Regions from separate parts of the Pontibacter sp. GD7 genome, predicted to be linked through region 2. Evidence: riboswitches for the same ligand, from Rfam matches in the RefSeq annotation. Region 2 holds a riboswitch; the other holds the start of a gene.

Region 1 (16,182 bases), on a different contig from region 2:
TGCAGCCTTAGCTGGTGCATATAAGATGGGATCAGATCTGCGTTGCCGATGTACAGGTTCAATGGGTTACTGATATCCGGAACTGGCTGCAACTGGCGTAAACTCGGCTCCTGCACCAATGTTTCATAGTTAAAGTTAAGGCGACGGTTGCTGCCAAAATCGTAGTTTAACCTGGCAGTGGGCAACAGGTTGTAGAAGTCCCGGTCAATCTCCTGCTTTCCTTCCATGTTGCGCAGCCATACTTCACCGTTCAGGTCGCTTTGCTGCAGGCTGGTGCCTAGGGTAAAGCTGTAGTTCTGGCGGTTTAGTTTATAGTTTACACCCAGCTTATGGTACAAGTATAAACTCTCGTACATGTTACTCAGGGTGGCGTTCAGCGTGTTTGCGCTTCCCTCAATATCATACACCTCACGGTTAGACTCGCTCAGATTGGCCCTGTAGCTGTAATTGGTTTCAAGGTACTGGCGGTTACCTAGCGGCTCTGTGTGCGAAACGCCAAGCGTAAGGTTACGTGTGTCGCTGGCCTGCTCATTGCGTTGCCTGATCTGCCTGTCCTGCCCATTGGAGAACGTTATGTCGCTGCTGTAGGCCCCATCGGTATCGTTTTGGCTGGCAGACATGTCCGCGTTAACCGTTAAGAACCTGCCTGGCTTGGCATAGCGGTGCCTGAAAAGTATACTTGAGTTCAGGTTAATGATGCTGCCCTCAGAGTTTGAGCGCGTGTCGCTGGCATTGAGTACCGAGCCGTTAGACCCGAAGTTGTTTATCAGGCTTTTCAGGTTTTGCGTAATCTCGTTATAGCTCAGGCTGCCTGTTGCCTTTATAGAGTTCAGCGAGTCAATTTTATAGTCCAGTGTAAAGTTACCGCGGTGGTTCAGGTTATTTCCATCCTGTACAGTGCGCTCGGTGGTTCGTGGGTTTCCTGCGTTTAAAAGGTTGTCGCGCTCGGCTGTTTTGCTAATGTCCTGGTTCAGGCTGTTGAAGAAGTAACTCCCGTTTGCCTCTGTTTTTTTGTTGAGATGGTTGTTGAAGTTCAGTCCGCCTGCCTGGGTGTTCATTAGTCCGTTCATGCGGCCACCGGTGTTCAGGGGCACTCCGTTATTGCCCGATCCGTTGTTTATGACAACCATGCCGCCGCCTCCCATGCGGTTCATGCCTCCGTTAAAGTTCATGTACTCATCAAAGCCAAAACCCTGGCTGTTTACGTTGTTGGCCATGCCCAGAAATGAAAGCTGCTGCCCTTTTTTAAAGCGGTTTATACTTGCCCTGGCCTGATAACGCTCATCGGTACCCACACCGGCCATCACATTACCAAAGGCGCTGTTGCGTTTTTCCTCTTTCAGTTGCAGGTTTATGGTTTTCTCGCGCTGCCCATCGTCTATACCCGAGAAAGTAACCTGATCCGATTTCTTATCGAATACCTGTACTTTATCAATGGCATCGGCAGGCAGGTTTTTGGTTGCCATTTTAGGATCACGGCCAAAGAACTCTTTGCCATCCACGGTAACGCGGTTTACTTTTTCGCCTTGCACCGATAAATTTCCCTGGGCATCCACTTCCACACCCGGCAGCTTTTTAAGGAGTTCTTCTACAGCCGCATTTGGCTGCGTTTTAAAAGAGCCGGCGTTAAACTCAATGGTATCCTTCTTTATAACCACCGGACTCTTTTCACCTTTCACAACCACTTCCTTCAGCTCATTGCTTTGCGGTTGAAGCTTAATGGTACCTAGTTCTACTACTGCCGCAGCCTCCGGAAAAGCTAATTTCTGGTAGTGCGGGTCGAAGCCCAGAAAAGACACTTTAAACAGGTAGTTGCCTTTGTTTACGCCCTTCACTTCAAAAGCCCCCTGGTTATCGGTAGCACCGAAGTTTACCAGCGAAGAGTCTTTGGCCTGCAATACCAGCACCGTAGCCGATGGCAAGGCTGCACTTGTGTTATCCAGCACGCGGCCCTTTACCGTGTATTTCTGAGCAAGCGCAGTATGCCCGGCTATTATAAAAAATAGCAGTAGTAGCTTTTTCATAGCTTTATTTTCTTAATATCTTAGTTTCTGATCATGAAGGTGCCTCCGTTCGCGCCGCGCTGTTTCATTTGCTCGGCCACCATCTCCTGGTACTGCTTATCGGTCATTTTTTCTCCTTTGGTTGGCTCCACCAGGTCGTTCTTCTTAAGTGGCTTAAAGTCAACTTTGGTGGCTTTTGTAACGCGCAGGCCATTGTCAAAATCTATCTCCAGCACGGCGCCAGGCAACGAAGTAAAGTTATCCGGGCCCAGGTTGGGGCGAAGCTTGTCTGTAAACCATGCCACGGTGGTCTTACCAGATTTCTCATCTGTATAAGTTGCTTGCTTGCACGCGTAGCCTTGTATCGTTTTGGTTTCGCTACCGAATTTCCACGGCAGTATACTTAGGGAGTCCTGGGTGATGTAGTTTTTACCCATGAACTCGCGCAGCACCACTCTCTTGCTCTGGGCCGTGTTGATGTAGGTTTGGTTCTGGGGAATCCTGATCATGACCATCTGCCCTCCGCCGTTTCCGGATGCAGCCATGTCGTCCTGCTCGTCGATCAAGGGCTTGTAAAGCGATTCTGTGGCATTGTAAGTAAGTATCTGGCGTGTTGTTCTGAACTCCGGTATCATGTCCTTCATCTGTGCCCTATCGGCCGGGATGTTGCGGTGCATGTTCATTTTGGTTTCGTAAGTAATAGCCCCCTGCGCCTGCGCAGAAGCGAACTGTGATACAAGCGTAAGTATCAGTGTTCCAACAAGTATAAATGTGCTCTTCATCGGGTTTATTTTTTCTGTAAATGTAGCACACTTACCCACTACTTGTAGTTAATAACTGTTAATGAGATGTTAAAGAAAAGTTAAAGTTTGGGGGAGGGATGGTTTGCGTTCTTTGCGCCCTTTGTGGTAAAGTATAACCGCCACGAACGCGAAGAAAACGCTAAGTGCGCAAAGACAGAATCGTATTTGTACCTGGTATTTGGAAGAATGCAATCCAGGCTATTTCATCTCTAACCACGGCACAAGGTGCGCAGCTATCCTTTCAGATTCTATCAAAAATCCGTCGTGGCCGTAGGCAGACCCAATCTCTACATACCTGGCATTTGGGATATGCTGACTGATAAAAACCTGCTCCTGAACAGGGCAAAGTATGTCGCTGCTGATTCCGATGATGAGTGTGCGCTGCTGAATAGCATGGAGTACCTGCTCCAGGTCACCGCCACGCCCTCTGCTCAGGTTGTGGCTGTCCATGGCTTTGGTAAGTAACCAATAAGTATAGGCATTAAACCGGTTCACAAGTTTATCGCCCTGGTAGCGGATGTAAGACTCCGCTTTGTAGTTATCCGTCTTTTCCGTATCAGGGTCCGACTGGCGCTCTACCATAATCTCATAGTTGCGGTAAGTAAGCATCCCGATGGCGCGCGCTGCTTTCAGGCCAGCGCCCCCGGCCTCCACCGATCTGTCTAACCAGGAACTGTCCGCTTCTATGGCCAGGCGCTGCGAAGTATGAATAGCAACTCCCCAGGCACTTTCTGCTGCAGAAGTAGCCAGCAGGAAAAGATTATCTATATTTTCGCCCTCCATCACGGACCATTCCAAAGCCTGGTAACCACCCATACTTCCACCTACCATCAGGTGTATTTTCGGAAGGTCCAGGTGCTTACGCAGAAGTATATGTGCATTAACCATATCGCGTATAGTAACAGCCGGAAACTGGCTATAGTATGGCTCTTTCGTGATTGGGTTTATACTTAAAGGGCCTGTTGTACCGTAGCACGAGCCCAGGATATTAGCACAAACAATAATATATTTCTCAGGGTCAAGGGCCAGCCCCTCACCTACCAAACCGTTCCACCAGTCTGCTGCATCGGCATTGGCCGTAAGCGCATGGCAGATCCAGACTACGTTATCCTTTGTTGCATTCAGGTTGCCATAAGTATGATAGGCAATGGTAAGCTCGGGCAGTACTTCTCCATTCTCCAGCCGGAAAGGTTGTTTGTAGTTAAAATAGCTGGTATTTGTGCTTTTCATTTGTATGCAAAGTAAGTACATGTTTTCTTTACATCCATAACATATATATTAGAATGGAAGCAATAGAATTAAAAAGAGTAAGCGGCGAGTATGGGTTTGAGGCAACAGATGCCCAGGGAAACATTGCCAGATTAGACAACAGCCTCTATTCCGGTGGCAACAACTTTGGTGTACGCCCTATGCAGTCTCTTCTGATAGCCATGGGCGCTTGCAGTGGTATAGATGTGATCTCGATCTTAAAAAAGCAACGCCAGGACCTGCAGGGGTATAGTATGAAAATTGAAGGCGAACGCGAAAAGACAGGAGATTTTTCGTTGTGGAAAAAAGTACATGTTACGTTTAACCTGTCAGGCAAAATTGATCCGGACAAAGCAAATAAAGCCTGCCAGTTATCCGTAGACAAATATTGCTCTGTAGCAGAAACGCTTCGTCGTGCCGGGTGCACCATTACCTGGGAGGCAAACGTTTCGGTAGTATAAACTTCAACCTACTGGCATTATCCCGGTACGCTCATAATCCTCTTTAACAAAGTATACCATGGCACTAGACCCGATAACACAGGCGATCCGCATACAAACAGAGCGCACGAGCCAGATGGAGCACGCAACGCCGATGTTCCTGACCAGCAGCTTCACGTTTGAGGATGCGGAAAGTATGCGGGCAGCCTTTGCCGACGAGACAGATGACAACATCTACAGCCGCTTCAGCAACCCTAATGTGCAGGAGTTTGTAGATAAGATGTGCGCCCTGGAGGGTGCTGAGGCGGGTTTTGCAACGGCATCAGGTATGAGTGCAGTGTTTGCCAGTTTTATGGCTTTGCTAAAAAGCGGTGATCATTTATTGGTTTGTAACTCCATTTTCGGCAGCACCCACACCGTTGTAACCAAGTACCTGCCCCGATACGGCATCACGTTTACGTATGTAAGCGCCGATAAACCGGAATCATGGGAAGCAGCCATCCGGCCAAACACCAAAATGCTTTACCTGGAAACACCAACCAACCCGGGACTGGATATTATTGATTTACAATTTGTATCGGAACTGGCGCAGAAGCACAACCTTATACTTAACGTGGATAACTGCTTTGCCACGCCTGTAAACCAAAAGCCACTGGAGCTTGGCGCGCATCTTTCCGTACACTCGGCCACTAAATGGATAGATGGGCAGGGAAGAGTGATGGGTGGTGTAGTAGTTGGTAAAAAAGAACTGATAAAGGAGATCTACCTGTTTTGCAGAAGCACAGGCCCCGCCATGTCGCCGTTTAATGCCTGGGTGCTGAGCAAAAGCCTGGAAACACTGGATGTACGCATGGAACGGCATTCGTCAACTGCCTTAAAAGTAGCGGAAACGCTGGAGAACCACCCGGCCATTACCTGGCTAAAGTATCCATACTTGCCCAGCCACCCGCAATACGAAATTGCCAGGAAGCAGATGAAAAACGGAGGTGGCATTGTGTGCTTTGAGCTGAAAGGCGGACTGGAAAGCGGCCGAAGTTTTCTGAACAACCTGCAGATGCTTTCACTCACCGCCAACCTGGGAGATACCAGAAGTATAGCCTCGCACCCGGCAAGCACCACCCACGCAAAATTAACCGAAGAAGAAAGACTGGCCGTCAACATTACCCCGGGCCTGATCCGGATTTCGGTTGGACTAGAGAAGGTGGAGGATATACTTGGCGACATTCTGCAGGCGCTGGACAGAGTGTGACATCAGCTATAAAACCCGCTTTAAAGATTAAAAAGGCAGGAAAATAAAAAATAAGAAAAAAATCTTGTCCTTTTAAATTTTCATGCCGTAGATTTGTATCAATAATTTCTTATCCAGAAAGGTGGAGGGACAGGCCCGATGATACCTTGGCAACCAATCAATTTGATAATGGTGCCAATTCCTGCTCTGCAGCAATGCAGGGGGAGATAAGCAAGAGTGAGCAACTAAGGTTAAGTACCTATACTTTGGCTCTTCTGTCTTATCGGAAGAGCTTTTTTTATGCGCTTCCGGTAGGAACTCTGGATAAGTGGTTTTATTAATTTTTTAGTAACCATTAATATCCAGACAGAGATGAAAGAAGCGACCAGCATCCTCCACAGCATTCCCGTAGACCCGCAGACAGGCGCCATTGCCGTACCCATTTACCAGACCTCCACTTTTGTACAGGAAGCACCCGGCGTAAACAAAGGGTTTGACTATACCCGCTCCAACAACCCAACCCGCAAAGTGCTTGAAGATTTGATAGCCAAACTTGAGAACGGCAGCAACGGCTATGCTTTTGCCAGCGGCCTTGCCGCTATTGATGCCGTTGTAAAACTGCTGGAGTATGGCGACGAGATACTGGCCGTAGATGACATTTATGGCGGGGCTTTCAGGCAGTTCGAGCAGGTGTTCAAGAAGTTTGGAATTAACGTGAACTACGTAGATGCCACCTCTATCGAAAAAGTAGTGAACGCTGTAACGCCACGAACCAAACTTTTCTGGATAGAGTCTCCTACCAACCCTACCCTTAAAATTGCTGATATAGCCGAGATCGCAAAAATTGCCAAAGCTAACAACTGCCTTTTGTGCGTAGACAACACCTTTGCATCCCCTATCGGGCAAAAGCCATTAGAACTGGGCGCAGACATTGTAGTGCACAGCGGCACCAAGTACATAGCCGGCCATTGCGATGTAATTGCCGGACTGGTAGTAACTGGCACACCTGAGCTTGGCGAGAAAATAAAGTTCTACCAGAATGCTACCGGCGGTGTGCTTAGCCCCTTCGATAGCTGGCTTACCATACGCGGCATCGAAACACTGCAGCTGCGTTACAAGCAGCACAGCCAGAATGCGCAGCAGGTGGCCGAGTTCTTAACCACTGTGGATGGTGTTAAAAATGTATACTACCCCGGCCTGCCCAATCACCCGCACCACAACATTGCCCGCAAACAACAGCAATACTTTGGCGGAGTAATCTCCTTCGACTTGAACATAGACTCTGCAGAGCTGGCAAAAGAGATCGTGTGCAGCACCAGGTACTTTAAACTGGCTGAGAGCCTGGGCGGAGTGAAGAGCCTGCTGTGCCACCCAGCCACCATGACACATAAAACCATCCCCGTAGACAAACGCTACCAGGCCGGCGTAACCGATAGCCTGATCCGGTTATCGGTTGGGCTGGAAGACGCTGAAGACCTGATAGAAGATTTGCAAACGGCCATTAACAAAGTGCTCGAGAAAGCACACACAGAAAAAGTATCCGCATAGTTTAAGAAAGTATAAAAAGATGAAGAGAAAAGAATTGAATATCGGTCTGTTTGGCTTCGGCTGCGTTGGGTATGGACTGTACGAGGTACTGCACAAAACACCCGGTTTGAAAACTACCATAAAAAAAATATGTGTAAAGCAGGCAAACAAAGCCCGCCCTATCTCAACAGAAAATTTCACCCTGAACAAGTATGATATTCTGAATGACCCGGAGATAAACGTAGTGGTTGAGCTGATAGATGATGCAAATGCTGCTTTTGAAATTGTTGCAGAGGCGCTACGAAAAGGGAAAGCTGTGGTATCTGCCAACAAGAAAATGATTGCAGAGCATTTTGAGGAATTGCTGGAGTTGCAGCGCGCTTATAATGCGCCCCTGCTTTACGAGGCTGCCTGCTGTGCCAGTATCCCGATCATCCGTAACCTGGAAGAGTACTACGACACCGACCTGCTTACCTCTGTAGAAGGCATTGTGAACGGCTCCTGCAATTACATCCTCTCTAAAATCTTCTCCGAGAACCTGGATTATAATCTTGCACTGGCAGAGGCGCAGGCACGAGGTTTTGCCGAAAGCGACCCAAGTCTTGATACAGGCGGCTCTGATGCCAAGTATAAACTACTGCTGCTAATTGCCCACGCCTTTGGCCTGGTCCTAACCCCTGACGACATTTTTACGCTGGGCATTGACAGAATCGGGAATGTAGAGCTACAGTATGCCCGCGAAAAAGGCTATAAAATTAAACTGGTAGCGCAGGCCATCAAAAACTCCGACAACTCCATCTGCTTCTTTGTGATCCCGAAATTTATAAGCCCGGACTCGAGGCTTTATACTGTGGATGATGTGTTCAACGGTGTTATTACCCACACCAGCTTCGCAGAAACCCAGTTTTTTGTTGGCAAAGGGGCTGGCGCTTACCCAACTGCCTCAGCGGTATTGTCAGACTTGTCGGCGCTTACTTACGATTATCGCTACGAATATAAAAAGCTGCACCAGTTACAAACCGTGGTACCAGGCGAAGACATTCTGCTAAATGTGCTGCTTACCGCCAGTAAAGATCTATCGTTATACCTTGGCCTGTTTGAAAGCATCGAAGAAACCTGTACCAGAAGGGATGGCAGCTATGTTATAGGCACTATTCCGTTAAGTAATTTAAAACAGCTTATCAAAGAGCCTGCTGTATCGGTGGTATTGCGGAGTATTGAGTCGCAAAATGAAGTAGAGGTAGGCAAGGTAAACTCAGGTGTGTTAGAAGTAGAGACGCTGGAGGAGCAGACTGTATAGGTTGGATGTCAGTTGCCTCTACCAATTGTTCCCTTAAGGGCAGTGAGAACAGGAACTCTATACGTATGGCGCGAGCGTCCTCGCTCGTGTCGAACTATAGTTGGGCCTCTGGCCCAGTCGGATTACAAATTACGAGTGGTCGGAAGAAGAGCCTAAGTAACTTAATGTAGATAGTTGTTTATCTTTTAGACTCACATTGATCATCTTAAAAGAGTACTCATTCTAAATTAGGTCAACTTCCGAACACTCCTAATTACAAATCCGACGCATAATAAGACACGGGTTACAAACCCGCGCCAGCAAATGCAGAATGAAAGAGCCCAGCTCTCGAGGGGTAACACTTAAGCTGACATTTCGAGCTACGGTAGAAATCTCAAAAGAATTCTATAAAGATCTCTCCTTACGTCGTGATGACAGCATTTAAGGAAAAGGTTGGAACCGCCCTAAGCTATTACATCACACTTTCTTCTGCCCCTGACTTCCCCCCTTCTGCTTTTGCCATTTGCTGCGATATAATGCTGGCCGCCAGCAGTTGCAGGGCATGGTAGATCATGATGGGGAGAAGTATAATGCCTACCATGTTTGCGTCCGGGAAGAGCACTTTCGACATAACCGTGCCGTGCACCAGCGATTTTTTGGACCCACAGAAAATGGCCGTTATCCTGTCTTCGCGGTTAAAGCCAAGCAGTTTGCTAAGCAGGCGTATTAAACCGTAAACCAGGAAAAACAGCCCTGCCATTACTGCCCCAAGTATAAACAGGCTGCTGAAACTGTAACCACTGAACATGTCGCGGGCAAACGACTCGCAGAAGGAAGTATAAACGATGAGCAGGATGATGACCTGGTCAAACAAGCGCATCTTGCTTTTATTATTCTCTGCAAAGTTGCCCCAGTAGCGATGCAGCACAATACCAAGTATAACCGGCAAAAGGACCTGCAGCACCAGCTTGCCCATAATGCTCCAGATATCAAATCCTTCGCTGCTAGCTTCCAAAAACAACCCCATCCAGAGTGGTGTGATAAATATTCCGATCAGGCTGGAGATGCTGGCATTGAAAATAGCTGCCGGTATGTTACCCCCCGCAATAGACACCATCACCACCGACGAGGACACAGTAGAGGGAAGCGCTGCCAGGTAAAAGGTACCCAGCCAGAGCAGTTCCGCTTTACTCCCCTCAAAATAAGTATGGAAAGGCAGCACCAGCAACGGGAAAAGTATAAATGTGCTAAGCTGTACCGCCACATGCAGTCGCCAGCTGCTCAGGCCAGCTTTAAGCTTTTCGGGACTAAGGCGCAAACCGTAGAAAAAGAAAATCAACGATACACCATACCCTGCGATGTCACCCAGCGAGATTGGCTCACGGTCTGTGCCCAGTTCCGGCCACAGGTACGCCAGCCCGATCATACTTACCAGAGCAAGTATAAACCAGTCCAGGCCAAGGCGGGATGCCTTTACAGCGCGCGGGATGAGTGCAATGCCCTTTGGTTCAGATGGCGGCGGTTGGTTCACAGAGGATGTATATGTAACGAGATGCAAAAAGCAACGGCCCCGAAGTATGATTCCGGGGCCGCATCAGTATTTTGATTATACTTTAGAAATCAAGCAGGTCAATTGTTTCCAGTTCGTATTCAGTGGTGTCTTCCTCCACGGCATCCGGGGCGGTCACGATCAGGTCGCGGGCACGGCCGTAGAGCTTCACGTTCGGGTAGAGGTTTTCATACTCCTCCTGACTGATCATGCCCCGGCGGCGCATAATACCGCCGATAAGCCTGTAGTAATACCCTTTGTGGCTGCGCAGGTTTCCGTAACTGTCAAAAGACGACCGGTAACGTTTCGGGCTCGGGATAATGCTGGTCAGGAAGATGGCCTCGTTCAGGTTAAGGTCGGCCGGTTCTTTTCCGAAGTAAAAACGGGCCGCGTCTTTTGCACCATACACGTCAGGGCCCCATTCTATTATATTCAGGTATACCTCAAACATGCGGCTCTTAGACACCAGGTTAAGGTTTTCTATCAACCAGACGATAATGGCCTCTTCCACCTTACGGCCCACTGTTTTCTTGCGCGACAGGAACACGTTCTTAACCAGCTGCATTGAAATGGTACTGCCGCCACGGGCAAACTCACCCTCTTCCAAGTTCTTGATAATAGCCTGCCGGAACGCTTCTTCATGAAATCCCTTGTGGCTGTAAAAACCGGCATCCTCGGCTGTAAGTATGGCGTTGCGCAGGTACGGCGACACCTGACTGATAGGCACATAGAACGGATTGGAAGGCCCTACCGTAAATGTCCGGACCGGCTTGCCATATTCGTACACGGTATGTACAAATGAGCCTTTGATCTTCTCGATGTTGGTGTTACCCCACTGCAGTATCTTAAAGTCTTTGGAGGCATCCAGGTCTGAGTTGAACACGACTTGCTTCAGGCTGTCCATGTTCACGTGGAACTTCATGTTATACTTCAGTTCGCCCTGCGCCTTTATGCCGTCGAGGTTCTCGAAAAGGCCGGCCGGCAAGGAGCTGAAAAAGTCGTTTGCCTTTACCCAGTCGGTCTTTACCTTCAGGTCGTATACTTTGGAGGGCTTGCTTTGGTAGGCGGCATAAACGTTCGCCTCGGCGGTGTTTACCCTTACTTGCGTGGCGCTGTCCACTACAAACAGGTTCTCGCCAAGCGTCAGCACATAGTCTATGGCGCTTTCTTTCACCAGAATGTCCTCGTCGTTCAGCTTAGGGTGGTTAACCAGCAGGTTATTCACCATGGCCCGGCCTTCAATGGTCAGTTTCTCGTTACGGTAGCGTTTATCTGTAAGGCTCAGGTGCAAAGTATCAAACGCCACTGTTCCGTCATACTTTTCCTTTACATAAGGCATCCGGATTCCGCCTGAATTTACAGAATAAAGGCTGGCCGAAATGTTGTAATCTCCGGCATCGATGGTGCCGCGCACCCGCATGTTGTTCTGTATCGAATCCGCCAGAATAGAAACCTGCGACTCTACATAGCCATCCTCGATACGGAGGTAAGGCATTTTAACATCAATAAAGCGGTTCGGAGATTTATAAGAGGCGTTCAGGTTGGTGAAATCGACTTGGTCTGGCACGTTATCAAAAACCGTCTCTATCACGCGGTTAAGTATGTGTCCATAGTTGCGGCCCTTGGTGGTATCAACCGGCTCTTCGGGTTCGTCCTTTTTAAACAGGAAGGCAAAGTTGGTCACGTCGCCGTTTTTCCGGGCAGTCAGGTAGCCATCTCTTACCTCGAGGCGCTTAAACACGATGCGGCCTTTAAATATGGAGCGGAAACTTATGGTTGCATACACGCTGTCTGTGGTAAAAAGCGTGTCCAGGTCATGCGGTACAAAGGAGATGTCGTTTAAGACTACAGAGTTCCAGTCAACAAACTCGGCATTCCCGATGTTAAAGTCTGCGGGATACTTGTTCTCTACTTTAGCGATTACCCGCTCTATGGTATATTGGAGCACTCTGCTTCGGAAAATAAACAGCAGCACTACCAATACCAGCAGGAAGGCCAGCACACTGCTACCCCAAATGAGTATTCTTTTTTTCAATCTACGGTCCAAAACTTTTCAGGTGCGAATTAACTAATAAGATTTGTATCTAAAAAAATGCGTTTGCAATAATAATTACACATTAAACACCTATACGTAACTATATATTGTACTTGTTATTTAAAAGCGTAATACGTTTGTTTGGCGCTTTGGATATTAATAACACTGGCAAGTTAGCAATCTTTCTGCCAGCGCACAGTATACTTTGCAGCTGCCCCACACAAACTACCTAAAGCACAGGCGCTTAATTTAGCTTTTACGTGTGCTGCGCCTATTCCGTAATCAAAATCTTGACAAAAGTACTCCGGCGCTTTTCTGGCTTACTTTGGCAAAGAAGATTATCTTTGCCTGATAACCTTCGCTATCATGAACCTGACAACACTTACTGCTATTTCACCGGTAGACGGACGCTACCGCCGCAACACATCAGAACTTGCTGGTTATTTTTCAGAGTTTGGCCTTATCCGGTACCGGGTGCTTGTAGAAGTTGAGTACTTTATAGCACTTTGCGAGCTGCCCTTGCCACAATTACAGGCCATAGACAAAGCCACCTACCCTGCGCTGCGTGCCATCTACCAAAACTTTACTGAAGCGGATGCCCTTGAGATAAAGGATACCGAGAAGATCACAAACCACGACGTAAAGGCGGTGGAGTATTTCATCAAAAATAAGTTTGATGCGCTAAACCTTGCCGAATATAAAGAGTTCATCCATTTTGGACTGACCTCGCAGGATATTAATAACACGGCTATTCCGCTGTCGATGCGTGAGGCCGATGAGCGTGTGCTGCAGCCGGCCTACCAGCAATTGCACCAACGCCTGAGCGAGCTTGCCATGGACTGGAAAGAAGTGCCAATGCTGGCCCACACGCACGGGCAGCCTGCCTCCCCTACCCGACTGGGCAAAGAGTTTATGGTATTCGCTGAAAGGCTGGAGGCGCAAATGGACCTGCTACGTCAGGTTCCGTTCTCGGCAAAGTTTGGCGGTGCCACGGGCAATTTTAACGCGCACCACATCGCTTACCCAAGTATAAACTGGCCTGACTTTGGTAACCGATTTGTGCAGGAGTCGCTGGGCCTGAAGCGCAGCCAGTATACTACTCAGATTGAGCACTACGATAACCTGGCCGCCTACTTCGACGGATTAAAGCGTCTGAACACCATCCTGCTTGATTTTGCGAGAGACATCTGGCAGTACATTTCGATGGGCTACTTTAAGCAAAAGATAAAAGCAGGCGAAGTTGGTTCTTCGGCCATGCCGCACAAAGTAAACCCGATCGATTTTGAGAACGCAGAAGGTAACCTAGGTATCGCCAACGCCATACTGGAGCATCTTTCGGCTAAACTACCTATATCCCGCCTGCAGCGCGACCTCACGGACTCTACAGTACTGCGAAATGTGGGTGTGCCGCTGGCGCATATCCTTATCGCGTTAAAATCTTTGGAGCGCGGCATCGGTAAACTTGAGCTGAACCACGCCGCCCTGAACCAGCACCTGGAAGAGAACTGGGCCGTGGTGGCAGAAGGGATTCAGACAGTGCTTCGCCGCGAAGGATACCCACAGCCATACGAGGCCCTGAAAGCACTTACGCGCAAAAACGAGAAAATGACCGAGCAATCCATCCACGAATTCATCGAAACGCTGGATGTGAATGATAAGATCAAGCAGGAATTGAAGGGAATAACACCTTTTAATTATACTGGCGTGGATCTGATCGGATAACCATACTTAACACATCAAAAAGCCCCTGCAGTATTTGCTGCAGGGGCTTTTGATTTTATGCCCTGCTCAAAAGTTTGGGTGCCTGGGAGATAAATTTTACCCCTTTACGGATTTATTTCCGGTTTTACCGTTCAATACCTGTAATCCTGAAGTGCCGCGCATTTCGGAGAACAAATTATACTTGATAAAAAGTAATGAACGAAGATAAATACCTGCCCTATACCATTTTATTTTTACGCCTGGTCCTGGCCTTTACCATGCTGTCGTCGGTGGCAGACCGCTTCGGATTTTGGGGCGACACCGGGGATAAAGGCGTCAGGTGGGGTGACTGGTTTAATTTTGCAGGCTACACCCACACAGTTGTGCCTTTTTTCTCCAGAGGTTTCGGAGAGAAAATAGCTACTGCTTCCACACTGATGGAGGTAATCCTTGCACTTATGCTGCTGTTTGGTTTCAGGATTCGGTGGGCCGCTGTCGGTGTTTTTATACTTTCCCTGCTGCTGGCAATGGCGTTAAGCATCACATTTGGTATTAAAGAAGTCTTTAACCAGCAAGTGTTTGTAACAATGGCTGCCAGCCTGCTGTTGGCCTGCATGCCTGTTTATAAATGGACGCTAAACGGTATAAAAAAGAAATCGGTGTACAAGCATTATTAAACTGCCTGGGCTGGCTGCCTTACCAATTCATGCTCCAGGAAATAGGCTAAGCTAAACTTTGCGTCAGAAAACCTGGACGTATTGGCATCTGTGCGTTGCTCCACTTCAAAATCGGCTTCGTTAAACGGCCGGTAGAAATACTCGTTTGCCGGGGTGTATGGCAACTGCTTATACTTCTCGCCTGCCAATGCCGCCAGTTCTGCCATCGAGTAATCCTGAGCCCCTAACAATACATCCACGGTCTTACCTTCAAATGCAGGATTTAGTAAAAGCCCTGCAGCCACATGGGCCACCTCATACGATGAAATGTAGGGCAACTTTAGATCGGGCAGGTAGGGTGTGTGCAGTCCCCAGTTCAGGTTCTCGAAAAAGTTGGCGCAGCGCAGGTGTTTGATGTGGATACCGGGCAATTTGTTCAACTCCTGCTCCATGGCCACTAAGCGCGTGGGCGCACCGGCTTTTTTTAGGATGCAGTTGCTGATGTTTACAATGTGCCTCACGGGGCTGCCTGCCAACAGCTTACCCAGGCGGGCAGCCGTAGCAACAGGGTTCAGCAAAGACTCGTTGGGAATGGTAAGGAAAACACGCGAAGCCTTCGCAAATGCCGCCTGCAGAAAGCTGTCATCTTCAAAGTCTCCTTCTAAAATAGTAGCCTTGCCTTCAAACTGCTGCAAACGCGATAGGCTACGCCCCACAACGGCTACGTTTGCTCCAGCGCCTGTTAAGGCTTGTGCTATTTTACTGCCAATGTTTCCACCGGCACCAAACACAAGTATAAGATCTTCTTTCATAGGTTATTTTGTAGCTAATGGAAATCCGGAGGCAAAGTAAGTTAAAAGCGATTTATACTTTGCACCGTTCCAGACACATAGCACCGTTACCCAGACATACGACAAATTCAACATCCCAAAGTATAATTATACTACCAAGGTAGACCATTCAGGTCTATCTCATTCGGGTTGATCTGCTCAAGCTGGCGTGGTGTCAGCAGCATAACGTTTGAATCGTACAGTGTTCTGCCTGACGGTTGATCGTAATATAGCGTTGGATGTACCTGATGCCATCCCAGTCGACTGTAAAACGGCAGCAATGCATCGGCGCAGAGCAGTAAACCAAAGTCACAGCCTAATTCGTTAAACAGGAAGCTTTCTGTAGTTCTAAGAATTTCTGATGCGTAGCCCTTGCCCCGAAATGCTTTAGGTGTAATTACATTGTTAATGCCGGCCACCTTATACTGTAATCCGTCTATGGTTACCTCACGCAGCACTACATTATAAAATGTGGCTATACTGGCAACATCATACTTTATAAAACTCCAGTCAGGCTTTGACCAGGTATGTGCCTGCACAAAGGGAACATGTCCGAATTCATTATCTATGTGCCCCTGCAACTCGTTACGGGTAGCTTCATCCAGGTCGGGGTATTTTATACTTTTAATCACAGTTTTATACTTATTGGAGTTTATCAGGTGCTTAATTAAACCGCAGGGATACCGTCTAAGAATGTCAATTCCGGTTGTTAAACTTTATCGGCCAGCTCCCAGGTGGCCTCAACAAATCGCTGCCAGCTAAAGCGTTTTTTGTACCTGTTTATGTTCTGCGTGAATCCCGGGGCATCCTCTGAAGTATAAAACTGAAGTATGGCGCTGGCAATGGCATCAGGTTCGGGCTTAACCACATAGCCTACTTCCCC
Region 2 (16,182 bases):
CATACAATGTATAGTGGCTGGCTTTAAGTATATAGCATGGCTAATATTACTAAAAAGCAATTAATATACAGTCAGCAACACATAATAATTTACTATGAACCAGTGTTATGCGAAGGGTGCTAGAAAAGACGATGCCGATCTAAATTGTGAAACAATACTTAAAGTATAACTGGATATTGTTTTGCTGCGCAGAGGACTTCAGAAGTTTTAAAATGAGCAATCCGCGGTTTGACTTGTGGTAACATGGGATAAAGTTGAAGGCTTAAACAAAAACAAAAAAGCCTGACTCATTTCTGAATCAGGCTTCTCTTTTGGTAGCGGGAACAGGACTCGAACCTGTGACCTTTGGGTTATGAGCCCAACGAGCTACCAACTGCTCCATCCCGCACTGTTATTGTGTTACAAAAGTATAGCAATAAACTTTACTATGCAAGTATATATACCCAAAATCGCTAAAAAAGTTGAGAAGTTTCAGAACTTACTGGTCACCCCAAAGTGTATCTTCGAGTATTTCAAGGACATAGGCTGTTGCTCGGATTTACCCAGAGAGTAAACTAATTGAAAAATACCTGCCCCGGTACTAAAGCTGATGCCGCCGCCTACGCCAAACGGAAAGTCGGAAGCCTCGCTGTTTTCAAGATCGCTGCGGTAGTAGGCCTGATCGTAGAACAACAGCACATACGAATCAGAGGCAGTGAACAGGCGGTACTCCAGTGTACCCACAGCGTAGGAGGATGCAAAGAAGAAGTACTCATCAAAGCCACGCAAGGTGTTCAGTCCCCCGATGCGGTACATATCGTTCAGGAAGATCTGGTCGTTTAAGAGGGCCTCTCCGCGCAGGCGGGTCAGTAAAGCACTGTTCTTACTCAACCGCAGGAAATTCTCTACCCGCAGCCCCAGGCTCAGCTGTGTTGTTTTCAGGTCCAGGGTATCGTAAAAGCTCTTCTCAAGGTCGCTGTTGCGCAGCAGGGTCTTTTTACCAGCCGCAAACTGCAGCTCCACCAGCCTGCCACGCCTCGGGAAATAGAAGTCGTCCAGGTTGTTCCAGAGATAGTTCAGTCCATAGGTGTTGGTGCGGGCATCGGCCAGGTCCAGCCTTTGTAGGCTTTGCACATTTGCCGAAGACAGAATGCGGGAGTTACGCCACTCGGTAAACACACTGAACTTGCCATACTTTAGAGTATAATAAGCCAGCTGTACCCGGGGTTGTATGGTAATAAAAGATGAGTCCTGCTTCAGAAGATTAAACTTTGTACCTAACTCGAAAGGCGTTCCCAACAGGTTTGGGTGCAGGTACTCGCCGTTAAGTATAACCGAGCCTTTGTTTACCCGTCGCCACTGCAGGCCTAACTGTTTGCCACTGCCTCGAATATTCCGGATATTGAGGTTAGCCTCGCCGGTTATCAGCAATTTATCCTGCCGTGTCGGGTCTGGCAAAAAGCCTACAACACCATCTATCTGGTTAGCCTGCCTGTCGTCCAGGAAATAGTATACTTTGGCTTTATCGCGCACGAACTGCACTTGCGGAGGCCGTGTTTGCCGGATGTAGGGCAACGAGGTTACCATGCGCTGCGATGCATTCACCTGGTCCTGGTTGTAAATCTGGCCAGGCAGCAACTGCAGGTAGCGCATCAGAAATTTAGGCTGCGTTTTGGTATCGCCGATAATTGCCAAGGAGTCGTAGGTTACCACAAAGGCTTTCTCTACCATCAGAGCTGCCTCCATTCTGCCATTTTCTATCTTCACGGAATCCAGCCAGACAGAGGCGAAGGGGTAACCGTTGCGTTCAGCATAGTTCAGGATCCGCTGTTGCAGCTTCACGTATTCGGCAGGCTTAAACGGTACATGCCGGTAAAATTTCTCCCGGAAACCCGACTCTATTAATATACCCTCGCTCAGGTTGCCATTGCGGAGCTGTGCCCACTCATAGCGCTGCCCTAAATGCAGTTTCACGTGGAGCGTATCGCGGCGCAAGTATAAACTGTCGGCAGAAGCAAGCAGGTAGCCGTCCTGGTGAAGCTGATACACCAACGCTTTTGCTTCTTTGCCAGCCTCGGCAGAGTCGGGAAGGGCATTGCGGTAAGTATAGTTCTGCAACAAGGGCTGCTCGTGGGGCAGGGGCTGCACATGAAGTATAATTTTGGCCCGGGGCGTAGTAACAGGCTGCTTTTGTGCCTGCACATGCGGCAACCACAAAAGTAAGCTTAATACTACGAGGGCTATTTTATACATTTGCGTGATTAATGTGCTAATGGATTAATGTGCTGATGTGGTAATAATTTAGTTATACATCAGTAGACAAGTATACTTCTAAGGCAAATGTAACGATAAAGCATTGAATGTTTTTGGTTTACTCATTTATCGCCAATTGAACAATTAGTCAAGTTTATACATTCACTTATTAGCGCATTACCACATTAAACAATTACCTCATTAACTAATAAACAATTTATACTTTGTCCGGCATTTACCTCCATATCCCTTTCTGTAAGCAGGCCTGCCATTACTGCGATTTCCACTTCAGTACATCCATGGGGCACAAAGAGGCTACCATACAGGCTATTGCCCGGGAACTGGAGCTGACGCAAGCTTACCTGCAGGGGCAAACGGTGCGCACCATATACTTTGGCGGCGGCACGCCTTCATTGCTTACCAGGCAGGAACTAGAGTTAATGCTAGAAACCATAAAAAAGCTGTACAAAGTTTCTGAGGATGCTGAAATTACGCTGGAAGCCAACCCCGACGACCTGAAACCGGAAAAGCTGCAGGAACTGCGGGCAGCAGGCATTAACCGCCTGAGCATTGGATTGCAGTCGTTTCATGAGCCGCACCTGCAGCTGATGAACCGCGCCCACAACGCTACCGAAAGTTTGCAGTGCGTAATAGATGCACAGGCAGCAGGGTTCGAAAACATTACCGTAGACCTGATCTATGGCATACCGGCACCTGACCACACCATCTGGCACAAAGACCTGGAAACGCTCTTCTCGCTAAATGTGCAGCATGTTTCGTGCTATGCCCTTACCATTGAGCCCGACACTGCGCTTGGTCGCTGGAGCAAGAAAGGCAAGTTCACCCCATCCGAAGATGACTTTACCGCACAGCAGTTTGAGATTTTACTGGAGCAGATGGCGCAGCATGGTTTTGTGCAGTACGAGATCTCTAATTTCTGCCAGCCTGGCTACGAGTCTAAGCACAACAGCAATTACTGGCGTGGCGTGCATTATCTGGGTGTGGGCCCAAGTGCGCACTCTTTTAATGGCGTGTCACGGCAATACAATGTGGCAAACAACCGAAAGTATACCGAAGCCATTACCCAGGGCACAATACCTTTCGAGCTGGAGACGCTAAGTATAGCCGACCAGGCCAATGACTACCTGCTTACAACCCTGCGCACCATCTGGGGCTGCGACCTCACCCTGCTGCGCAATAAGTATAAGCACGACCTGGAGGCAAAGCATGGCGCTTATTTACAGGAACTTCAGCAAAAAGAACTGGCAAACATAACAAACGGAGTGCTGTTTCTAACAGATAAAGGCAAACTACTGGCAGATCAGATCACCCTGGATTTACTGGCAGAGTAAAACAACTGCATTATTAAACACAAAAGCGGCTATGCTCCGTACAAAAATAAAGGCTGTATGCCGAACATCAGGCTAAAATCTCCATAGCACCATGTCTGTATTAAACCTCTCACTAGTGTATCATTCCGATGACTTCAAAATTGAGGCCGATGACAAGCTTGCTTATATCCGCACCGAATGGCTGCGTCCGCTTACAGATAAGGAGTTTACCGCAGAAGCCATGAAAGCGTACCAGGTAATAGCAGACAGAAATGCCGAAAAAGTGCTTGTAAACGCTCAGCAGGTATCTATACTTGGCCCCGAAACCAAAGACTGGCTTTCCAACACCTATTACACTCTTTTCTCAGATACTGCCGTTAAAAAGATGGCCAGGGTTATGCCTGATAATCTTTTTAAAAAGCTTGCACTGGCATCTGTGGTCACCCGTGCCGAGGCATCCACCAACATTTCTTATACTATCCAGGATTTCGCCTCTGAGTCAGACGCTGTCAACTGGCTCCTGAACGGATAAAAGCGCTCAATTTTCCCACTCTCCAAAGTATAGGTTTCAGCAAATTAGTTTATACTTGCCAAAAGCTTGATATACTATGGAAGCCACCATCACTTACCAGAACCAGATTTATACTTTTGATCCGCTGCACCCCCTGGACATCTCCATGCCCCTGCACGACAGGCAACCGCAAATGGAGTGTTTCTGGGCAGAGCCGGTTCAGTTTGATGTGATACGTGTAGGTGATTTTGTGGGCAGCGTGGCAGAGGGCGGCAGCACCAACTACAAACGGGTGCACGTAACCCCGCACGGCAATGGCACCCACACTGAGTGCTACGGCCACATCTCCGCCGACGAGAACGCTACCATCCACAACTGCCTGAAGCGCTTTCTGTTTGTGGCCCAGCTGGTAACGGTGCAGCCAAAGCAGCAGGAAAACGGTGATCTGGTGGTAATGCTGGAAGATGTGGAAAAGCAGCTGCAAAGTATAAAACCCGAGGCGGTTATACTTCGCACCCTTCCGAACACAGATGAGAAACTCACCCGCCACTACTCCGGCACCAACCCGCCATACTTAGAGCACACCATTGGGCAATACCTGGCCGAAAAAGGCATTCAACATTTGCTCCTGGACCTGCCCTCTGTGGACCGTGAGATGGACGAAGGCAAACTGCTGTGCCACCATGCCTTCTGGCAGTACCCGAAAAACACCCGCTGCGGCGCTACCATCACCGAGCTGATCTATGCCCCTGACCATATTGCAGACGGTTTATACTTGCTGAACCTGCAGATCGCCAGCCTGCAACTTGATGCCAGCCCCAGCAAGCCTATACTTTATACTTTGCAGCCAACTCTGAATCAATATTTTTAGTTATAATTTCAATTAATTAAATCCAATTCCGTTCAACCTTCGTTATAGTCGAAAAATTTAATACTATGATGAAAGGTTTCCTTATTATTTGTTTCTTTTACGCGTCGTGCTGCTTTGGGCAGGATTTAAATCCATCTGTAAGTCAATCAGATACAACAAATGTTTTAATTAAGAGTACTGTTACCTCTGAGTTAGAAGTACCTGAGGTATTCAGGAAGAATATCGTGAAAATGAACCTGTCTTCGCTGGCGTTTAACAACTACAGCTTCAGCTATGAACGCTCTCTATCTCGCAAAACCACAATTGTAGCCGGTTATAGATTTATGCCTGAAACTATCGCCTCGCACATGTTTGCTTCTAAAGAGTTGATCAACAGCATTATGGAAGATGAGGGTGACGACATCACTGATGACTTAGATAGTTCTCTTTTGGCAAATACGACCTACACCGGGGAAATAAGGTTTTATACCGGAAAAAAAGAAGGGGCAAGGGGCTTTTACGTGTCTCTTTATGGCCGGCACATGAACCTTGAGCTAGCTTTCCCTTACGATTATACTTATAACAATAACACGTATCAGCTCCCTTTTGATGGCCGGATGACTGGTTTTGGAGGTGGCGTAATGTTCGGAGCCCAATGGCTGATTGCCAAGCGCGTTGCTTTAGACTGGTACATAATAGGGGCTCACTACGGCAAATTTAACATCGACCTGCCTGCTTCTGTAAACCTTAGCACCTTAAGCGAAGCCGGCAGAAAAGATCTAATAGAAGAACTGGAATCAGTAAATGGAGAAATAGCCGGCGTCGACGTAATGGCAACAGTAACGAGCCAAGGCGCACACCTGACAGGCAAGGCTCCTTACATAGGTATAAGGGGGGCAGGGCTAAGCTTAGGGGTAGCCTTCTGACACCTGCCGGTTTATTTCGGTTTGTGAGAAGTAAAGTATAATCTGGGGTCTCCCCTTTTGGGCAGGGCCGTTAAGTCTAACGAAAATTGTCCCCTTGAGGACAAGTGAAAACGGGAGTTTGAAACTTGTCCTCAAGGGGAGAATCGTTGTACTGCTATATTAATGCTTTAAGCATCACTGAGGAGCAAATTCTTAGAACTTAACGGGCCCGCCCCTATGCGGTATCCCATTGTAAGTAAAGCCAGTCTCTCTAAACCGGTATACTTGCCCTACTACTTAAAACAGTGCCTCGGCCACTTTCCGCACTGAGTCTGACTTGCCCATGGAGTAGTAATGCAGACACGGCACGCCGAACTCCATCAACTCTCTGGACTGCTGTATGGCCCATTCCACGCCTACCTGCGCCGCTGCCTTGTTATCCGGGCACGCCTCTATGGCATCCGCCAGGCCGCATGGTATTTCCACATGGAACAGGCTTGGCAGTAGCGTTAACTGGGTCTTGGTCGTCATCGGCTTCAGGCCCGGGATGATCGGCACGTTTATACCTTCGGCACGGCAGGCATTCACAAAATCGAAATACTTCTGGTTATCGAAAAACATCTGCGTAACAATGTAATCAGCGCCTAGTTCTACTTTTCTCTTCAGCCAACGCAGGTCCGATCTCATGTTGGGTGCCTCAAAATGCTTTTCAGGGTAACCGGCCACGCCGATGCAGAAATCGGTGCAGCTGTTGCTCACTTGCTCATCGTCCAGGTAACAGCCGTTATTCATCTTCACCACCTGCTCAATCAGTTCTGAGGCATAATGATGGCCACCCAGCTCCGGCACAAAACGCTGCTCACTCTTCACGCAGTCGCCGCGCAGCACCAGCACATTGTCTATACCCAGGAAGTGCAGATCTATCAAGGCATTCTCGGTTTCTTCTCGGTTAAAGCCTCCGCAAATCAGGTGCGGCACCGTGTCTACCTTATAGTTATTCTGGATGGCTGCGCAAATACCCACCGTGCCCGGCCGCTTACGTGTGGTGATCTTCTCCAGCAGTCCGTTCTCGCGCTGTTTGTACACATACTCCTCGCGGTGGTAGGTTACGTCTATGAACGGTGGCTTAAACTCCATCAGCGGGTCTATGTGGCTGAACAGGGTTTTCATGTTCTCACCTTTGAGTGGGGGCAGTATCTCAAAAGTGAACAGCGTTTTGCCGTTAGCGTTTTTGAAGTGGTCTGTTACTTTCAATTTATGTTGATTTTTACCTCACCCCGGCCCTCTCCTAAAAACAGGAGAGGGTGAAGCAAGATTGAAGTATAACTAATTACATTTTGTGCTGTTCCGGATTTACTGATCTGGAACCTGTTCTGCTGCGGATATCCTTATCCGCTTTACCCACCCCTGCACCCCTCCGAGGAGAGGACTTCTGTCACTACAGCTCTTAAGGCAAATTACCTGTCGTCTCCGCTTAACCTCCCTTCACACAAGATCCTTACAGGATGACAAAATAAGAAAGCAGCTATTATGATGGCAGATGAAGCAGTAACAGCAGATTCCCCTCCTTAGACAAGTCGAAGATCCCGGACTTGTTTCGGGAGAGGGGTTAGGGGTGGTTGGATACTTACACCGCCTGCTGCGCCACCGGCTTTGGCTCATAGTTCAGGTTTGGCGACAACCAACGCTCCAGCTCCTCTTTCGGCATACCTTTGCGCTGCGCAATGTCGGCCACCTGGTCTTCACCGATCTTGCCCAGGCCAAAGTAGCGCGACTCCGGATGAGAGAAGTACAAACCGCTCACCGAGGCAGCCGGGTACATGGCCAGGTTCTCAGTAAGTATAACTCCGGTTTCCTCAGCATTCAGTAAGTTAAACAGCGTGACTTTCTCCGTATGGTCAGGGCAGCCAGGGTAGCCTGGAGCCGGACGAATGCCTTTGTATTGCTCTTTTATCAGGCCTTCGTTATCCAGTTGCTCTTCCGGTGCGTAGCCCCACAATTCCTTGCGCACCTTTTCGTGCATCAATTCGGCAAAGGCCTCGGCAAGCCTGTCTGCCAGCGCCTTTACCATAATAGCTTTATAATCGTCGTGCTCGGCTTCATACTTGGTCAGCAGCTTTTCAATACCAAATCCAGCTGATACCACAAATCCGCCAATGTAATCGGGCACACCTGCCTCTTTCGGTGCCACAAAATCAGAGAAAGCTAGATTCGGCACGTTAGCACCTTTTTTGCCTTGCTGCCTTAAGGTATGGAATTCCGTCAGCACGTTTTCACGTGAATCATCGGCGTATACTTCGATGGTATCGTCGGCCTGCACGTTGGCAGGATAAAAACCTACCACGGCACGTGCTTCCAACAGCTGCTTCTCCACGATCTCCTGCAACATACTTTGTGCATCATTAAACAGCTTGGTTGCCTCAGTGCCCAATTCCGGATCATTCAGGATTTTCGGGTACTGGCGCTTGAGCTCCCAGGTATGGAAGAACGGTGTCCAATCGATGTAGGGGACGATCTCCTCCAGAGGGTAGTTGGTGTATACTTTGTTGCCCAGGAAACTTGGTTTGGTAGGATGTGCCTCAGCCCAATCCACTTTATACTTGTTGGCGCGGGCTTCTGCTATACTTGCAAATGCACGGTCTTTAGTTCGGCCCAGGTGGTCTTCGCGCAGCTTCTCATACTCTGCGTTTATATCGGCAATGTAGCTGTCGCGGTTGCTACCCAGCAGGCTGCTTACCACCGTTACGCTACGCGATGCATCGTGCACGTGCACCACCGGCCCGCTGTACTGCGGCGCGATCTTCACGGCGGTATGTACCCGCGAGGTTGTAGCTCCACCTATCAGCAACGGAATTTTCATACCTCTGCGCTCCATCTCCTGCGCCACATACACCATCTCATCCAGCGATGGCGTGATCAAACCACTCAGGCCAATTATATCTACCTGTTGCGCCTCGGCCTCAGCCAGGATCTTATCCAGCTGCACCATCACGCCCAGATCTATTACCTCGTAGTTGTTACAGGCCAGCACCACACCCACAATGTTTTTGCCGATGTCGTGTACGTCGCCTTTAACGGTAGCCATTAATATTTTACCCTGCGAGGATGAAGAGGAACCAGCCTTCTCGGCCTCCATAAAAGGCATCAGGTAAGCCACCGCCTTTTTCATCACGCGTGCGCTTTTCACCACCTGCGGCAAAAACATCTTTCCGGCACCGAACAGATCACCTACTACCGACATACCTGCCATCAACGGACCTTCAATCACATCCAGGGTTTTAACGGCTTTTTGTCTGGCCTCTTCAGTGTCTTCATCGATATGCTCTACAATACCGCGTACCAGTGCATGCTTCAGGCGTTCTTCTACCGGAGCATCGCGCCATGTGTTGTCGGCTGCTGTGGCTGTTTTACCTTTGCCTTTGATGGTTTCAGCGTAAGTGACCAGCTTCTCTGTTGCATCCGGATAGCGGTTAAAGATCACGTCCTCGATCAGGTCGCGCAGTTCTAGCGGTACTTCCTCGTAAATGCCCAGCATACCGGCGTTCACAATGCCCATATCCATTCCGGCTTTCACGGCGTGGTAGAGGAATACCGTATGCATGGCTTCACGCACAATATCATTGCCCCGGAAGGAGAAAGACAGGTTACTCACACCACCACTTACCTGTGCGTGCGGTAGGTTGGCTTTAATCCACTTCACCGCCTCAATGTAATCTACAGCATAGTTGTTATGCTCTTCGATGCCGGTGGCGATGGCCAATATGTTCGGGTCAAAAATAATGTCCTGCGGTGGGAAGCCTACTTCATCCACCAAAATGCGGTAAGAGCGTTCACAGATCTCAATGCGGCGCGGCAGCGTATCAGCCTGGCCGGTTTCGTCGAAAGCCATCACCACTACAGCAGCACCATACTGGCGCACTTTGCGGGCCAGTTTCTTAAAGGCTTCTTCGCCTTCTTTCAGGCTGATGGAGTTAACAATGCTTTTACCCTGCGTGCATTTCAAACCAGCCTCAATCACGCTCCATTTCGAAGAGTCGATCATGATCGGCAGTTTGGCAATATCGGGCTCGGAGGCGATCAGGTTGAGGAAGTCGGTCATGGCCTGCTCTGAGTCGAGCATGCCTTCGTCCATATTCACGTCAATGATCTGGGCACCGCCCTCTACCTGCTGCTGTGCAACTGCAAGTGCCTCTTCAAACTTACCGTTAACGATAAGGCGGGCAAACATCTTAGAGCCGGTAACGTTGGTGCGTTCGCCGACATTTACGAAAAGTGTGTCCTGGGTGATGGTGAGGGGCTCGAGGCCGCTGTAGCGGGGGAGAGGGGCTACTGGTGTGGGAGTGTGCGGTTTATACTTCTGCACTAAGTCTGCGATTACTTTGGTGTGTACAGGTGTGGTGCCACAACAACCACCGAGTATATTTACTAAGCCTTCTTTCAGGTATTCTTCAACTATAGCGCCCATCTGCTGGGCAGTTTCGTCGTAGCCACCAAAAGCGTTTGGTAAACCAGCGTTCGGGTAGGCGCTGATGTAGCAATCGGAGATACGGGCCAGCTCTTGGATGTGCGTTTTTAACTGACGCGCACCCAGGGCACAATTAAAGCCCACGCTAAGTATAGGTGCATGCGAGATCGAGTTCCAGAAAGCTTCCACCGTTTGGCCAGACAAGGTACGGCCACTGGCATCTGTAATCGTGCCCGACACCATGATCGGGAGCTCCTTGCCGCCGTCGTTTACAAACTGCTGTATCGCAAAAAGAGCAGCTTTACAGTTAAGCGTGTCAAATACCGTCTCTACCAATAGTAGGTCGGAGCCGCCATCCACCAAACCACGCACCTGCTCATAGTATGCCTCCACCAGCTGGTCAAATGTAATGGCGCGAAAGCCGGGGTTGTTCACATCCGGGGAGAGGGAAGCCGTGCGGTTGGTGGGGCCGATGGCACCTGCTACAAAGCGTTTGTGCGCAGGATCTTTCGCTTCTAGCTCGTTTGCTGCCTCACGTGCTATTTTGGCCGATTCATAGTTCAGCTCATACACGATATTCTCCAGACCATAATCGGCCATGGCTATACTTGTGCCGCTAAAGGTGTTTGTCTCTATGATGTCGGCACCGGCCTCCAGGTACTCGGTATGGATGGTTTTGATCACATCGGGACGGGTAATGGATAGCAGGTCGTTATTGCCTTTCAGGTCGGAGGGGTGATCTTTGAAGCGCTCGCCACGGAAATCGGCTTCCGTTAGCTGGTAACGCTGGATCATGGTGCCCATGGCGCCATCGAGCACGAGCACGCGCTCCTGCAGCAAAGTATAAATCGGATGTGTTTTGGCGATCATTGTTGGTGTCTTTCTTCTCGTAAGTCTTTGCGTTCGCTTATCAAGAAGGACACCCCAAGGCAGGATATACTATCTTATCTTTTCCTGGTTAAAGTATAACCAGGAAGGGAATTAGCACCAGGCTTGTACAAGGTTGCTAAGACGTCATAGGGCCCTATCCCTCGGTCTTTCTTGATAAGAAGCTGCAATTTATCAGATATATGTGAAATACGAAATCTTTTCGGTATTGATTTGCTGATGTTAACCCCATAAAACAGAAAAGGACACTTAACGTGTCCTTTTCCTCAAAGTCTAATCTACTTTTAACGGTAAATCAAACTCTATGATATTATATACGCCAGTTTATGGCCGATGTTACCGAATTGTTAAAGTTTTTTCAATAAAAAAAGGGACACCTCATGGCATCCCTTTCTCCTAACTGCATAACAGTTATACTTTGCTTACGCTTCTGCTTCTACCTTAGGAATTACAGAAACATAAGAACGGTTTTTAACGCTCTTTCTGAACTCTACAACGCCGTCAACCAAAGCAAACAAAGTATGGTCTTTGCCCATACCCACGTTTTTGCCCGGGTGGTGTGCAGTACCTCTTTGTCTTACAATGATGTTACCAGCGATGATGTCCTGGCCACCGTAAATCTTAACACCAAGTCGTTTTGAGTGTGACTCGCGGCCGTTATTAGAACTACCAGCTCCTTTTTTGTGTGCCATTTTGTTTAAAATTTAATTCAGGTTAGCGGGTGCATCCCCTGAAAAGATTCTTCGATTAATTTCTTCTTACTGCTTAACCAATGCTCTCGATCAGGACCTTAGTGAAGTGCTGGCGGTGACCATTCTTCTTACGGTATCCTTTTCTTCTCTTCTTTTTGAAAACGATTACTTTGTCGCCTTTCACAGTGCTAGTAAGGATTTTTCCTACAACCTTAACACCTTCAACGAAAGGAGCACCTAAAGTAATAGTGCCGTTATCATCAGTAAGAAGAACATTGGTGAACTCTACGGCGTCACCCTCATTGCCGGAAAGCTTGTTAGCGTAGATGAACTTACCGCTCTCTACTTTGGTCTGTTGACCTGCGATTTCTACAATTGCGTACATCAGCTTCAATGTATGTTTAAAATTTAGTCTGCAAAAGTACGGCACATATTTTAATTATGCAATGCCTTATCGCATAAATTGTTACCAGTTACCAGATCCTACACACTAAAATGTGGATAAAAATGTTGAAATCCACAACGCACTTTTTTAAAGCCCCTGAATTGCCCTGCAACTTGTTTTGCATCAATAGGATACACAAGCCGTCACTTATCCACAAGCCAAACCCCTGATGTGTAAATCTATTTTCAGCTTACACAAATCACCCCAGCCACCCTGCTGGTTTTACACAAACCATTGCGCCTAAATCTGACAAGATTACTCACAAAACCCACTCACATAGCCGCAAAAGGCATTTTACAGAGATTTAATAGTTTCTTAACAATATTCTAACAAAAATATATAGCTTAACAACTATGTGGATAAGCGTGTGCATTGCTGCATAACACACACACGATCAAACGCTTAAAACAATGTGAATAAATTGAACAACTTTCGTCGGCAAATTCAAGTTCAAATCTATATATTTGAAGTCAGGATAGTACCGGATGCCAGTCAGACATCCAGCTAAACATAAATTCTTACAGGGTGTTTTCTAAGCAAAGTTGCTTACCCTTCAACAAATAAAACGCTTACTTACTAGCTTATGGAGCCAATACTACAAGAGAACCCAAACCGCTTTGTACTGTTCCCAATCCAGCACGATGACATCTGGCAGATGTATAAGAAGGCTGAAGCCAGCTTCTGGACTGCCGAGGAGATCGACCTGTCGCAGGACCTGAAAGACTGGGAGAACCTGAACGACGGTGAGCGTCACTTTATCAGCCACGTATTGGCATTCTTTGCGGCATCCGACGGCATCGTGAACGAGAACCTGGCGATCAACTTCATGCAGGAGGTACAAATCCCGGAGGCGCGTTGCTTCTATGGTTTCCAGATCATGATGGAAAACATCCACTCGGAAACATACTCGCTTTTAATAGACACTTATATAAAGAAGCAGTCTGAAAAGGATTACCTGTTTAACGCGCTGGAAACGGTGCCGTGTGTTAAGAAAAAAGGAGAGTGGGCGTTACGTTGGATCAACAGCGAGAAATTCGTGGAGCGTTTGATCGCTTTTGCGGCTGTGGAGGGTATTTTCTTTTCTGGCTCTTTCTGCTCTATTTTCTGGCTTAAGAAGCGTGGTTTAATGCCTGGCCTTACTTTCTCTAACGAGTTGATCAGCCGCGACGAGGGCCTGCACTGCGACTTTGCCTGCCTGCTTTACTCTATGCTGAACAACAAACTGCCGGAAAGCCGTGTGCAGGAGATCATACGCGATGCCGTAACCATTGAGCAGGAGTTTGTAACAGACGCGCTGCCGGTTGACCTGATCGGCATGAACGCAAAGCTGATGAGCCAGTACATCGAGTTTGTGGCTGACAGATTGTTAGTGGCCCTGGGCTGCAGCAAGATCTACAACTCGACCAACCCATTCGACTTTATGGAAATGATCTCGCTGCAAGGCAAGACAAACTTCTTTGAGAAGCGCGTGGGCGAGTACCAGAAGGCCGGCGTAATGGGAGACAAAGACAAAAATGTTTTTTCTCTGGACGAAGACTTTTAAGATAATTAGAGATTCACTATGTTTAGGAAGCCAAAGGGAAAAGGCCCATCTTCTTTTCCTACCTAAACATTAATACATACTTACCACTGCACGATGCCTGCAGCCTTTATGTAACAGGCCTGTGCAGAATCTTAGTTGGCATAACTGCCATCAGATGGGGTATTTCTACCCTGCTATATAGTAAAAGCATTTAGCTTTACACATAATCAGTTGTACTACAACGGCTTATACATATAATACCGTATTGGCTACTTGTATACCTCATAGTGCATAAACTCCTGCCATAAGCAGCAGGGCATCTATATATCATTCAGTCAACCCGAGGCCTTTAACCTCGCTAATAGTATAAATTATATGTTAGTAGTTAAACGAGACGGCAGACGCGAATCCGTCAAATTCGATAAAATTACGGCACGCATCGAAAAGCTGTGCTATGGCCTGAACATGGACTATGTGTCGCCGATCGAGGTGGCCAAGAAAGTGATTGACGGGATTTACGATGGCGTAACTACCGTGGAGCTGGATAACCTGGCGGCAGAAACAGCGGCGTCGCTTACCACCAAGCACCCTGATTATGCGGTACTGGCGGCACGTGTGGCTATCTCAAATTTGCACAAGGTAACGAGCAAGTCGTTCTCCAATACCATGAAGCGACTTTATACTTACACCGACCCAAAAACGGGTGAGAATGCGTCGCTTATCGCCAAAGATGTGTATGAGATCATCCGTAAAAATGCGGCTCTACTCGACTCTACCATCATCTACGATCGGGATTACAACTACGATTTCTTCGGCTATAAAACCCTGGAGCGTTCATACTTGCTTCGCCTGGATGGCAAGATCGTGGAGCGTCCGCAGCACATGCTGATGCGTGTGGCCGTGGGTATACACAAAGAAGACATTGAGTCTGCTATTGAGACGTATAACCTGATGTCGGAGAAGTGGTTTACACATGCCACACCAACGCTATTTAACGCTGGTACGCCTAAGCCACAGCTGTCTTCGTGCTTCCTGCTTGCCATGAAGGACGACAGTATACCAGGCATTTACGATACCCTGAAGCAATGTGCACAGATTTCGCAAAGTGCCGGTGGTATCGGTCTGAGCATCCACAACATCCGCGCAACGGGTTCATACATTAAAGGCACCAACGGCACCTCCAACGGTATCATCCCGATGCTGAAGGTGTTTAACGACACGGCCCGCTACGTAGACCAGGGCGGCGGAAAGCGTAAAGGCGCCTTCGCTATCTACCTGGAGCCATGGCATGCCGATATCTTCGACTTCCTGGAGCTGAAGAAGAACCATGGCAAAGAAGAAAACCGTGCCCGCGACCTGTTCTACGCCCTCTGGACTCCAGACCTGTTTATGAAGCGTGTAGAGGAGAACGGTGACTGGAGCCTGTTCTGCCCGAACGAGGCACCTGGTCTGGCTGAGTGCTGGGGCAAAGACTTTGAGCGCCTATACGAGAAGTATGAGCGTGAGGGCCGTGCCCGCAAAACTGTTAAAGCTCAAGATCTATGGTTCCATGTGTTGGAGTCGCAGATCGAGACGGGTACGCCATACATGCTGTACAAAGACCACGCAAACCGCAAGTCTAACCAGCAGAACCTGGGTACCATCAAGAGCTCTAACCTGTGCACCGAGATCATGGAGTACACCAGCGAAGATGAAGTAGCTGTTTGTAACCTGGCCTCTCTGGCGTTGCCTCGCTTTGTAAAAGAGGAAGGTGGCCATAAGGTGTTTGATCACCAGAAGCTGTTTGATGTAACCTACCATGCAACAGTTAACCTGAACAAGGTTATCGATATAAACTATTACCCGGTACCTGAGGCAAAGAACTCGAACATGCGTCACCGCCCGATCGGGTTGGGTGTGCAGGGCCTTGCTGATACTTTTATTCACCTGCGCATGCCATTTGAAAGTGATGAAGCACGCGGCCTGAATAAGGATATCTTCGAGACGATCTACTTCGCAGCCATGACGGCTTCTAAGGACCTGGCCAAGAAGCAGGGACCATACGAGACGTTCAAAGGTTCTCCGCTATCGGAAGGCAAGTTCCAGTTTGATATGTGGGACGTTACTCCGGAGAGCGGCCGCTGGGATTGGGAAGAACTGCGCCAGGAAGTAATTAAGCATGGTGTGCGTAACTCACTGTTGGTTGCTCCGATGCCTACTGCTTCTACTGCACAGATATTGGGCAACAACGAGTCGTTTGAGCCTTATACTTCTAACATCTACCTGCGCCGCGTACTAAGTGGCGAGTTTATGGTAGTGAACAAGCACCTGCTGCGCGACCTGATTGCCTTGGGCATCTGGA

The links. A riboswitch is a leader RNA that binds a small molecule or an ion and turns the genes downstream of it on or off. The one in region 2 is predicted to bind S-adenosylmethionine.
Region 1: linked by a shared signal. The riboswitch ahead of AC4BAP_RS13005 (trans-sulfuration enzyme family protein) and the one ahead of metH (methionine synthase) in region 2 are both predicted to bind S-adenosylmethionine.

Annotation. Positions count from the first base shown of each region.
Region 1 covers NZ_JBYZMP010000007.1:219,904-236,085, forward strand. The annotation lists gene AC4BAP_RS12980 (outer membrane beta-barrel protein) at 1-2,024, opposite strand, end outside; gene AC4BAP_RS12985 (GLPGLI family protein) at 2,045-2,785, opposite strand; gene metX (homoserine O-acetyltransferase MetX) at 3,005-4,036, opposite strand; gene AC4BAP_RS12995 (OsmC family protein) at 4,090-4,515, shown strand; gene AC4BAP_RS13000 (trans-sulfuration enzyme family protein) at 4,574-5,743, shown strand; SAM riboswitch class I at 5,850-5,956, shown strand; gene AC4BAP_RS13005 (trans-sulfuration enzyme family protein) at 6,095-7,270, shown strand; gene AC4BAP_RS13010 (homoserine dehydrogenase) at 7,290-8,549, shown strand; gene AC4BAP_RS13015 (bile acid:sodium symporter family protein) at 9,001-10,017, opposite strand; gene AC4BAP_RS13020 (biosynthetic peptidoglycan transglycosylase) at 10,142-12,112, opposite strand; gene purB (adenylosuccinate lyase) at 12,479-13,834, shown strand; gene AC4BAP_RS13030 (DoxX family membrane protein) at 14,029-14,490, shown strand; gene AC4BAP_RS13035 (SDR family NAD(P)-dependent oxidoreductase) at 14,487-15,281, opposite strand; gene AC4BAP_RS13040 (GNAT family N-acetyltransferase) at 15,413-15,931, opposite strand; gene AC4BAP_RS13045 (glycosyltransferase) at 16,009-16,182, opposite strand, start outside.
Region 2 covers NZ_JBYZMP010000001.1:167,631-183,812, forward strand. The annotation lists gene AC4BAP_RS00660 (DUF8696 domain-containing protein) at 1-3, opposite strand, end outside; tRNA gene AC4BAP_RS00665 (tRNA-Met) at 313-388, opposite strand; gene AC4BAP_RS00670 (BamA/TamA family outer membrane protein) at 472-2,232, opposite strand; gene hemW (radical SAM family heme chaperone HemW) at 2,457-3,584, shown strand; gene AC4BAP_RS00680 (hypothetical protein) at 3,676-4,095, shown strand; gene AC4BAP_RS00685 (cyclase family protein) at 4,172-4,945, shown strand; gene AC4BAP_RS00690 (DUF3575 domain-containing protein) at 5,011-5,850, shown strand; gene metF (methylenetetrahydrofolate reductase [NAD(P)H]) at 6,127-7,083, opposite strand; gene metH (methionine synthase) at 7,457-11,164, opposite strand; SAM riboswitch class I at 11,236-11,345, opposite strand; gene rpmA (50S ribosomal protein L27) at 11,605-11,874, opposite strand; gene rplU (50S ribosomal protein L21) at 11,948-12,259, opposite strand; gene AC4BAP_RS00715 (ribonucleoside-diphosphate reductase small subunit) at 12,903-13,862, shown strand; gene AC4BAP_RS00720 (ribonucleoside-diphosphate reductase subunit alpha) at 14,217-16,182, shown strand, end outside.